DNA from 3 places in the Aeromonas popoffii genome. Region 1 is predicted to be linked to each of the others. Evidence: predicted binding sites of a transcription regulator. Region 1 holds the regulator's gene; each other region holds the start of a gene.
The links. The regulator sigma-54, encoded in region 1, starts transcription at its own class of promoters, with help from an activator protein. The targets are predictions, from matches to a motif close to TGGCACNGTTTTNGCTT.

Region 1 (3,281 bases):
TAATAACCGAGATCCTCCAGCACACGCAGGGCAACTGTCTTGCCCGAGCCTGAGCGCCCACTTACCACTATTAATTGCATCTTGTTCCCTCACCGCTTGGGGTCATGACGGGGGCCTGCATATCAGGCCGAGGTCATGATCTGATAGAGATCTTCATCGCTGGTTGCCTGGCGCAACTGGCGGCAAACCGCCTTGTCACCCAGTTTGGATGCCATCAGGGAAAGGGTCTTGAGGTGCTGCTTGCACTCGCTTTCCGGCACCAGCAGGGCAAAGAGCAGGTCAACCGGTTGATTGTCGATGGAGTCGAAGGGGATAGGCTCTGCGAAGGTCATCAGGATGGCGGTAGGCGGAAACTCATCACCGATCCGGCCGTGGGGAATAGCGATACCGGCACCGATACCGGTACTGCCCATCTTTTCTCTGGCCAGCAGGCACTCGAATAACGCCTGACGAGAGGTCCCCAGGCGCTCAGCGGCTAATTCACTGATGATCTCAAGGGCGCGTTTCTTGCTGGTACAAGGGACCGCACTTTTGGTGCAGTCCCGACTCAGTATGTGTTCAAGTTGCATAGTTATTTTTTATTTAACTTATCTTTGTGCTTGATGATCTGCCGATCCAGCTTGTCCAGCAGGGTATCAATCGCAGCATACATGTCGGCATGCTGTGAATTGGCGAACACCTCGCCACCGCTGACATGCAGCTTGGCTTCGGCGATCTGGTTCAGTTTTTCTACGCTCAACACCACATGAACATTGTTGATGTGGTCAAAGTGACGCTCGAGTTTGGCAAATTTGTTATTCACATAATCACGCAGAGCTTCGGTGATCTCGACATGGTGTCCGGTCAGGTTAATTTGCATAACATCATCCTTTTGTTTTGCCTAAACCAGGCGTTTGCGCTGATTGGATGGCGGGATCAACAAGGATTCACGGTACTTTGCGATCGTGCGTCTCGCCACCATAATACCCTGTTCGGCCAGCAAATCCGCGATCTTGCTATCACTTAGTGGCTTGGCGGGATTCTCTGCCGTCACCAACTTCTTGATCAGCGCACGAATTGCGGTCGATGAGCACTCTCCTCCTCCTTCGGTGTTCACATGACTGGAGAAAAAAAACTTCAGTTCGAAGATGCCACGGGGCGTATGCATGTATTTCTGGGTCGTTACCCGGGAAATGGTAGACTCATGCATCTCCACCGCTTCGGCGATGTCGTTGAGCACCATGGGTTTCATGGCTTCTTCCCCATACTCGAAAAAGCCCTGTTGCTGCTCGACAATACAGCTGGCCACCTTGAGCAGGGTGTCATTGCGACTCTCCAGACTCTTGATAAACCACTTGGCCTCTTGCAGATGGGAGCGGATGAACTGGGTGTCCTGGCTGGTGCGCGCCTGGCGCGCCATCGCGGCATAGGTCTCATTGACCCGGATGCGTGGAGCAGAATCGGGATTGAGCTCTACCACCCATTTGGGCCCCTTCTTGACCACAGTCACATCCGGGATCACGTACTGGGAGTCGCTCTGTATGATGCCATTGCCCGGTCTGGGCTCCAGCTGCTGAATCAGATCCAGCACCTCCTTGAGATCGCACTCCTTGAGCTTGGTCTTGCGTGCCAGGGTCCGATAATCACGATTGCCGAGCAAGTCCATGTGCTCGTTGAGCACCTCCTTGGCCTCATTGAGCCAGGGCAGTTCGGGGGCATATTGACCAAGCTGGATCAACAGACATTCCTGCACCGAGCGAGCGGCGATACCGACTGGATCGAAATGCTGCACCCGCTTGAGCACGGCCTCAACCTCGTCGAGTTCCACCTCGACATCCTCGCTGCTCACCGCCGCCTGTATATCTTCGAGGGAGACGGTCAGATAACCGGAATCGTCGATGGCATCTATGATGGCGAGGGCAATGGCGGCATCCAGATCGCTAAACGGCGTGAGCCGCATCTGCCACAGTAGATAGTCCTGCAGGTTCTCGGTGGTTTCACCCTGATAGACGCTGTCTTCCCCATCGTGGATGGGGCCTGCGCTCTGGGCTGTGCCGGCCGAGTAGACATCTTCCCAGGTGGTGTCCACCGGCAACTCATCCGGCATCTGATCCTGGGCCATGGCATCGCTGGAGTCGAGCTGACTGGCATCGATTGGCTCTTCCTGGCTGGTCTCCTGCACGTCATTCTCCTCTTGCTCCAGCAAGGGGTTGTTATCGAGCGCTTGCTGAATTTCCTGCTGGAGTTCCAGAGTGGAGAGCTGGAGCAGACGAATCGCTTGTTGTAATTGCGGCGTCATAGTCAGGGACTGACCGAGACGCAACTGTAATGTCGGCTTCATCTACGTCGGGATATCCTTATGTTCAGCGAGACAGTCGTCAAAGGAAATGAAGAGATGCCCCCTTACTATAGACTGAATTGATCGCCCAAATAGACGCGTTTGACCTGTTCATCTGCCAGTATCTCGGCCGGAGCACCTTCGGCAATCATCTTGCCGTGGCTGACGATATACGCCTTCTCGCATACATCCAAAGTCTCTCTGACGTTGTGGTCGGTGATCAAGACGCCCAGGCCTCTATCTTTCAGATGCTGGATGATCTTCTTGATGTCTATCACAGAAATGGGGTCGACCCCGGCAAACGGTTCATCCAGCAGGATAAAACGCGGCTCGGCCGCCAGCGCTCGGGCGATTTCGACCCGACGACGCTCCCCCCCGGACAGACTCTGACCCAGGTTGTCGCGAATGTGGGTGATATTGAACTCTTCCAGCAGCTGTTCGACATTGTCTTCCCGCTCTTCACGGCTCAGCCCCTTACGGGTCTGCATGACCCCCATCAGGTTGTCGAACACCGACAGGCGGCGGAAGATGGAGGCCTCCTGCGGCAGATAGCCGATGCCGTTACGGGCACGGATATGCATGGGCTGCAGGCTGATATCCTGATCGTCTATGGTGATGAGACCGGCATCGCTCTGCACCAGCCCCACTATCATATAGAAGGAGGTGGTCTTTCCAGCTCCATTCGGACCCAGCAACCCGACAATCTGGCCGGTACCCACTTCCAGGCTCACATCGCTGACCACCATGCGGCGCTTGTAACTTTTTTGCAGGCCGACTGCTTTCAACACTGCCATGGCTTATTTTCCCTGCTTCTTCTGATCGGCTGGCTTGTCGAAATTCTCTACCTGAGCTGGCAGGAACTCAGTCCTGACTTGCTGCTGCCCACCTTTGCTTTCAGCAATCATCTTCTGCTTGTTGATGTCGTAGCGGATCAGCTCACCTTTCACCACGCTATCTTCCTGCT
Region 2 (3,281 bases), 970 kb from region 1:
ACTGATCTGCCCCTGGAACACCACGTTGCCCGTGTTGTCGCGCAGCGTGCTGCCCTGTTCTGGTGAGAGCAGTTCGATCGCCAGCTTGACAGCTTCCTTCTCCTTCTTGGTATCGACGCCGGTCAGGCTGTTGAAGTTCTCCACCTGCACCGAGCGCGGCGAGCTGCCAATGAGAGGGGCAACCCGCAGATCCACTTCTTTGGCTTTCTGGCCGGGGGGAGGGGCATCCGTGAAGTGGGTGACGCCATTGCTATCGACCCAGGAGTAGACCCTGGTCGCATCAACGCCGAACGAGGTTAGCAGCATGAGGGTGAGTATCCCTATGCCGTGCTTGTTGTTCATCCATCTCTCCTTAGACGGTAATTTGCTTAATCCTATCAGAGAAAAAACCCGCCAGATGGCGGGTTTTGTCACGATTAAGCAAGCTGACCGGATTTAAACGGGCAGTCTGTTCCGATTTAGACGGAGTAGTACAGTTCGAACTCCAGCGGGTGCGGGGTCATGCGCACGCGGTCAACATCCTGTTGTTTCAGTTCCAGGTAGGAGTTGATGAAGTCATCGCTGAACACGCCACCGCGGGTCAGGAACTCGCGATCGCTGTCCAGTGCGGCCAGCGCTTCGTCCAGAGAGCCGGCCACGGTCGGTACTTCAGCGGCCTCTTCCGGCGGCAGGTCATACAAGTTCTTGTCCATGGCATCGCCCGGATGGATCTTGTTGATGATGCCGTCCAGACCGGCCATCAGCTGTGCTGCGAACGCCAGGTACGGGTTGGCTGCCGGATCCGGGAAACGCACTTCGATACGACGAGCTTTCGGGCTCGGCACCACCGGAATACGGATGGAGGCAGAGCGGTTGCGGGCTGAGTAAGCCAGCATGACAGGGGCTTCATAACCCGGAACCAGACGCTTGTAGGAGTTGGTGGTTGGGTTGGCGAAGGCATTGATGGCCTTGGCGTGCTTGATGATACCGCCGATGTAGTGCAGTGCCATCTCGGACAGACCGCCGTACAGGTCGCCGGCGAACAGGTTGACGCCGTTCTTGGCCAGGGACTGGTGGCAGTGCATGCCGGAGCCGTTGTCACCGAACATGGGCTTCGGCATGAAGGTGACGGTCTTGTTGTAGGCGTGGGCCACGTTGTGGATCACGTACTTCAGAACCTGAACTTCATCTGCTTTCAGCGTGAGGGTGTTGAAACGGGTCGCGATCTCGTTCTGACCGGCGGTCGCCACTTCGTGGTGGTGAGCTTCAACGACCTGGCCCATCTCTTCCAGCACCAGACACATGGCGGCGCGGATGTCCTGGGAGGAGTCAACCGGTGCAACCGGGAAGTAACCGCCTTTCACGAACGGACGGTGGCCCTTGTTGCCGTGCTCGTACTCGGTACCCGAGTTCCAGGCGGCTTCTTCAGATTCGATTTTCACGAAGCTGTGGCCCATGGTGTTCGAGAAGGTGATGTTGTCGAACATGAAGAATTCCGGCTCCGGCCCGAACAGCACGGTGTCAGCGATGCCGCTGGCTTTCAGGAAATCTTCGGCACGCTTGGAGATGGAGCGGGGATCGCGGTCATAACCTTGCATGGTGGCCGGTTCCAGCACATCGCAGACGATGTTCAGGGTGGTCTCTTCGGTGAACGGATCCAGCTTGGCGGAGGCCGCATCCGGCATCAGCACCATGTCAGATTCGTTGATGCCCTTCCAGCCGCCGATGGAGGAGCCATCGAACATCTTGCCGTCTTCGAAGAAGTCTTCGTTGACCTGGTGGGAAGGGATGGATACGTGCTGCTCTTTACCTTTGGTGTCGGTAAAGCGCAGGTCAACAAACTTGACTTCGTGTTCCTGGATCAGGGCCAAAACGTTCTGGGCTGACATGCTAAGTAACCTCCGGTGTTAAAACTCTTAGGGTGAATGCGTCATCTTATTCACATAAGCCAGTATCGTGCCAAGTTTGTGACAGCTTGATTTCAGGGCATTTGCGACTATAACCCTGCCCCAAGACCCGCCATCTCAGCGCGTTACGCCTCAAAATAGTGCAAGAGTGGATCGTTTTGGTGCACTAAAATGGTGCGCAGTATACGGTCAGCCCCCATCTAAGCAGGCTTTGAGCGGAAGGTCTATGATCCCGAACCCCTGTTATACGAGATTGCACTGTAATTCTGCTAGGCAGATCACAAAGGCGAGAGTACAATTAGCGCCCAATTTTACCCGGTGATTGAGGCGAGAATGTTAGAGAATTTACGCAATATTGCGATTATTGCGCACGTAGACCACGGCAAAACTACCCTGGTTGATAAGCTGCTGCAGCAGTCTGGAACCCTGGACCGTACCACTGATGGTCAAGAGCGTCTGATGGATTCCAACGACCTGGAAAAGGAACGTGGTATTACCATTCTCGCCAAGAACACCGCGATCCGCTGGAAAGACTACCGTATCAACATCGTTGATACCCCGGGTCACGCTGACTTCGGTGGTGAAGTAGAGCGTGTCATGTCCATGGTCGACTCGGTGCTGCTGCTGGTTGATGCCGTTGACGGCCCGATGCCGCAGACTCGTTTCGTGACCCAGAAAGCCTTCGCCCAGGGTCTGAAGCCGATCGTGGTCATCAACAAGATTGACCGTCCGGGTGCTCGTCCTGACTGGGTAATGGATCAGGTATTCGACCTGTTTGACAACCTGGGTGCGACCGATGAGCAACTGGACTTCAAAGTTGTTTACGCTTCAGCACTGAACGGTTGGGCCACCATGGACCAAGGCGTTGAGTCCGACAACATGGAACCCCTGTTCCAGGCCATCGTCGACAACGTCGAGCAGCCGAAGGGTGACCCTGTCGGTGCTTTCCAGATGCAAATCTCCCAGCTGGACTACAACTCCTACGTCGGCGTTATCGGTATCGGCCGTATCAGCCGTGGTCGCGTCAAGACCAACCAGCAAGTCACCGTCGTCGGTGCCGATGGCAAAACCCGTACTGGCAAGGTCGGTCAGGTGCTTGGCTACCTAGGTCTGTCCCGTACCGAAGTTGTTGACGCGCAAGCGGGCGACATCATCGCCATCACAGGTCTGGGCGAGCTGAAAATCTCCGACACCATCTGTGATAACGGTGCTGTTGAAGCCCTGCCGCCGCTCTCCGTTGACGAGCCGACCGTGAACATGACCTTCCAGGTCAACACCTCACCGTTCGCTGGTAAAGAAGGCAAGTTCGTGACCTCCCGCAACATCATGGAGCGTCTGAACCAGGAGCTGGTCCACAACGTGGCCCTGCGTGTGGAAGAGACCGAAGATCCGGAC
Region 3 (3,281 bases), 880 kb from region 1:
CGTGAGCACCGCCTTATCCGGCGTCATCCAAATCTGCTACTGTGACTATCGACTCATCACAGAGGGTAGATAACAGCATGAAAATTCGATTCCTGGTGATTGCAACGACGCTGGCACTGGCGTCGACCCCCGGTCTGGCCGATTGGGCGAAGCTGAAGGCTGCCGCCTCCGATCTTGGTACCGCGGTGAGCGAAACAGGCAAGGAGGTGTGGCAGGATGTCAGTGACTTCTCCAAGAAGAGCTGGGCCTCCATCTCGGCCTGGGGGGAGGAGGCGTTCAATACTGCCGGAGTCTGGACCGACAAGAGCATAGCGACCGGCAAGGAGTGGCTGAAGGTCGCTGACAAGAAGCTTGACGAGATGTTGAATCCCAAGACGGCGCAAGAGGCAAGGGTGGCGCTCAATACTATGGCCGATACTGCGCTGGTGCGACTGTTCAACGAGCAGCCTTCCGCCAAGTTGTTGTTTGACAAGGCCTATGGCTATGCGGTGTTCGATTCGCGCAAATTCTCCCTGATGCTCCATACCAACCAGGGGGCTGGCGTCGCGGTCAATCGTAACAGTGGCGAATACACCTATATGAAGATGTTTGGCGCGGGGCTTGCGGCCGGGATCGGGGGCAAGTTCTATCAGCAGGTGATCCTGTTTGAAGATAAGGCCAGATTCGATGCCTTTGTGACCCAGGGCTGGGAAGCCACCTCGGAAGTGGGCGTGGTGGCAGGCAAAGAGAGCGCCGAGCTGACCGCCAAATACAACGGCGGCATGGCCATCTACCAGATCGGCGAGAAGGGCTTGCTGCTCGATGCCAACATCTCGGGATCCAAATACTGGATAGATGAGGATCTGACGGAAAAGAGCCGGTAACGGTGTCGTTATCGGCTGATCACAGCAGGTAATGGCGTTGCCATCATCTGTCTATCAAGGCCCGCATGGCGGCAATGCCAGTTATTTAATCATTTTATGTGACTAAATATTCTTAATTAACGGGAGCGGTGCCAGGGTGAACGCCTCAATAGGGCTGACACCTTTGCCCTGACTGGTACCCAATAAAAAAAGAGGGAGGCATCATGCCTCCCTCACTCTTTAGCCCTTATACCTCGCGGGTTGGGACTCAAACTATCTTAACTGACTTGCATTAGGCACCTGCGCCGGATTTAATCAGAGCCACTGGCACTTGTCGAACCCGCCTATCCTGGTCTGGCCACTCATTCTCACCACACTCTAAGTGTATTGGCACTCTAATTGCTTACTGGATGCCAGCGTCAATGATTTGTCTGGGGATGAGATATGGAAATTAGTGCAAGCAGCCTGATGCAAGAGATGCAGGCGCTCAAGATCGAAGCGGGTGCCACGCCACTGGCACAGCCCGGCCGTGAGGTCACTTCTGACTTTGGTCAGTTGCTGCAGCAGGCGCTCGGCAACGTCAACGAGCTGCAAGGCGCGGCCAATGATCTGCGTACCCGTTTCGATATGGGCGACAAGTCAGTCGATCTGTCCGATGTGATGATCGCCGGCCAAAAATCCTCTATTGCTTTCGAAGCAACGGTACAGGTGCGCAACAAGATGGTCGATGCCTACAAGACCATCATGAACATGCCGGTATAAGTGATTACTGAACATCATGAAGATGTCAGCAATAAGGACATAAATCGTGGCTAATGACCAAAACGGCGACCTGCTGATGAACGATGAGGGCACTGCCGCCCTCGATGAGAATGAGCAGAAGAGTTCCGCACTCGGCTTCCTGTCCAACACCGATGTGCTGCGGCAAATCACCCTGATCCTGGGACTTGCCATCTGTCTGGCCATTGCGGTGTTTATCCTGCTGTGGGGCAAGGAGCCGGACATGCGTCCCCTCGGCACCTTTACCACCCAGGAGTTGGTCAAGACCCTCGATTTCCTCGATCAGCAGCGGATCCCCTATGAGGTGGATGGCAAGAGCGTGCTGGTCAGAGCCGAAAGATATGCGGATATCCGCCTGCGCCTGACTCGTGCCGGCCTTGCCAGCAATACCGATGCCAGCAACGATGGCGAGTCCATTCTGCTCAAGGACTCCAGCTTTGGCGTCAGCCAGCGCATGGAGACGGAGCGCCTCAAACTGAGCCGCGAGCGTCAGCTGGCGAGCGCCATCGAGCAGTTCCAGAACGTGGCCAAGGCCCAGGTGCTGTTGGCAATTCCCAAGGACAACGTGTTCGCTCGCAACGAGCGCAGGCCCAGTGCAACTGTGGTGCTGAGCCTCAAGGGCAACGCCCTCGGCCAGGGGGAAGTGGACTCCATCGTCGACATGGTCGCCTCTGCCGTGCATGGCCTCGAGCCGACTCGTGTCACCGTGACCGATCAGAACGGCCGCTTGCTCAACTCGGGTTCCCAGGATCCCATCTCTGCCCAGACTCGCAAGGAGTTTGCGATGCAGCAGAGGCAGGAGGTGGAGTACAAACAAAAAATTGACGCCATTCTGATCCCCGTGCTTGGCGCCGACAATTATACGGCGGAGGTCGACCTCTCCCTCGATTTCTCCCAGCAGGAACAGACCCGCAGGACCTTCAACCCGGACCTGCCGGCCGTGCGCTCCGAGATGACCCTGGAAGAGAACAGCGCCAATGGCGGCGGTGGCATACCAGGTGCTCTCTCCAACCAGCCGCCTGCCGCCTCCAACATTCCCGAGCAGACCGCCGCAGCTGATGGTGCCAGCGCCGCGGCTTCCGGCCGCTCCCGCAAGGAGGCGACCCGCAACTTTGAACTGGATACCACAGTGAGCCATATCCGGCGCCAGATGGGGGGCATTCGCCGCATGACGGTCTCGGTCGCGGTGGATTACAAACCCGCTACCGCCGCCGATGGCAAGGTGACCCGCGAGGCGCGCAGCCAGGCAGAGCTCGATACCCTGCGCCGTTTGCTGAGCGGCGGGCTTGGCTTTGATGTGACCCGAGGTGATACGCTGGAAGTGGTCGCCATCCCGTTCAACCGGCCAGAGTTTGAGAGCGTGGCCGCCGCACCCATCTACGAGCAGCCCTGGTTCTGGCGCGCGGTGCGCATCGCCGCCTCCGTGCTGGTCATCATAGTGTTGATCGTGACAGTCGTGCGCCCCATGCTCAAACGCCTGCTCTACCCGGATGCACGTCCGGAAGGGGATCTGGACCTGGACAACAGCATAGTGCTGGGTGGGGATGACGAGCTCAGTCTGCTGGCCGCTCAGGCCGAGTCAGAGCCGGTGTTCGGGGTACGTGACGGCCATCTGAAACTGCCGGATCTGCACCGTGACGAGGACTTGCTCAAGGCGGT

Region 2: a site for sigma-54 is predicted at 1,925-1,941, ahead of glnA (glutamate--ammonia ligase). Genes of this name have one in related genera too.
Region 3: a site for sigma-54 is predicted at 1,231-1,247, ahead of fliE (flagellar hook-basal body complex protein FliE). Genes of this name have one in related genera too.

The regions. Positions count from the first base shown of each region.
Region 1 is NZ_CP149129.1:4,076,685-4,079,965, forward strand. It holds gene rapZ (RNase adapter RapZ) at 1-80, opposite strand, end outside; gene ptsN (PTS IIA-like nitrogen regulatory protein PtsN) at 123-569, opposite strand; gene hpf (ribosome hibernation promoting factor) at 572-859, opposite strand; gene WJM78_RS18870 (RNA polymerase factor sigma-54) at 881-2,320, opposite strand; gene lptB (LPS export ABC transporter ATP-binding protein) at 2,386-3,111, opposite strand; gene lptA (lipopolysaccharide transport periplasmic protein LptA) at 3,115-3,281, opposite strand, start outside.
Region 2 is NZ_CP149129.1:161,310-164,590, forward strand. It holds gene WJM78_RS00790 (DUF4124 domain-containing protein) at 1-342, opposite strand, end outside; gene glnA (glutamate--ammonia ligase) at 459-1,868, opposite strand; gene typA (translational GTPase TypA) at 2,220-3,281, shown strand, end outside.
Region 3 is NZ_CP149129.1:3,199,188-3,202,468, reverse strand. It holds gene befA (beta cell expansion factor BefA) at 78-863, shown strand; gene fliE (flagellar hook-basal body complex protein FliE) at 1,287-1,604, shown strand; gene fliF (flagellar basal-body MS-ring/collar protein FliF) at 1,651-3,281, shown strand, end outside.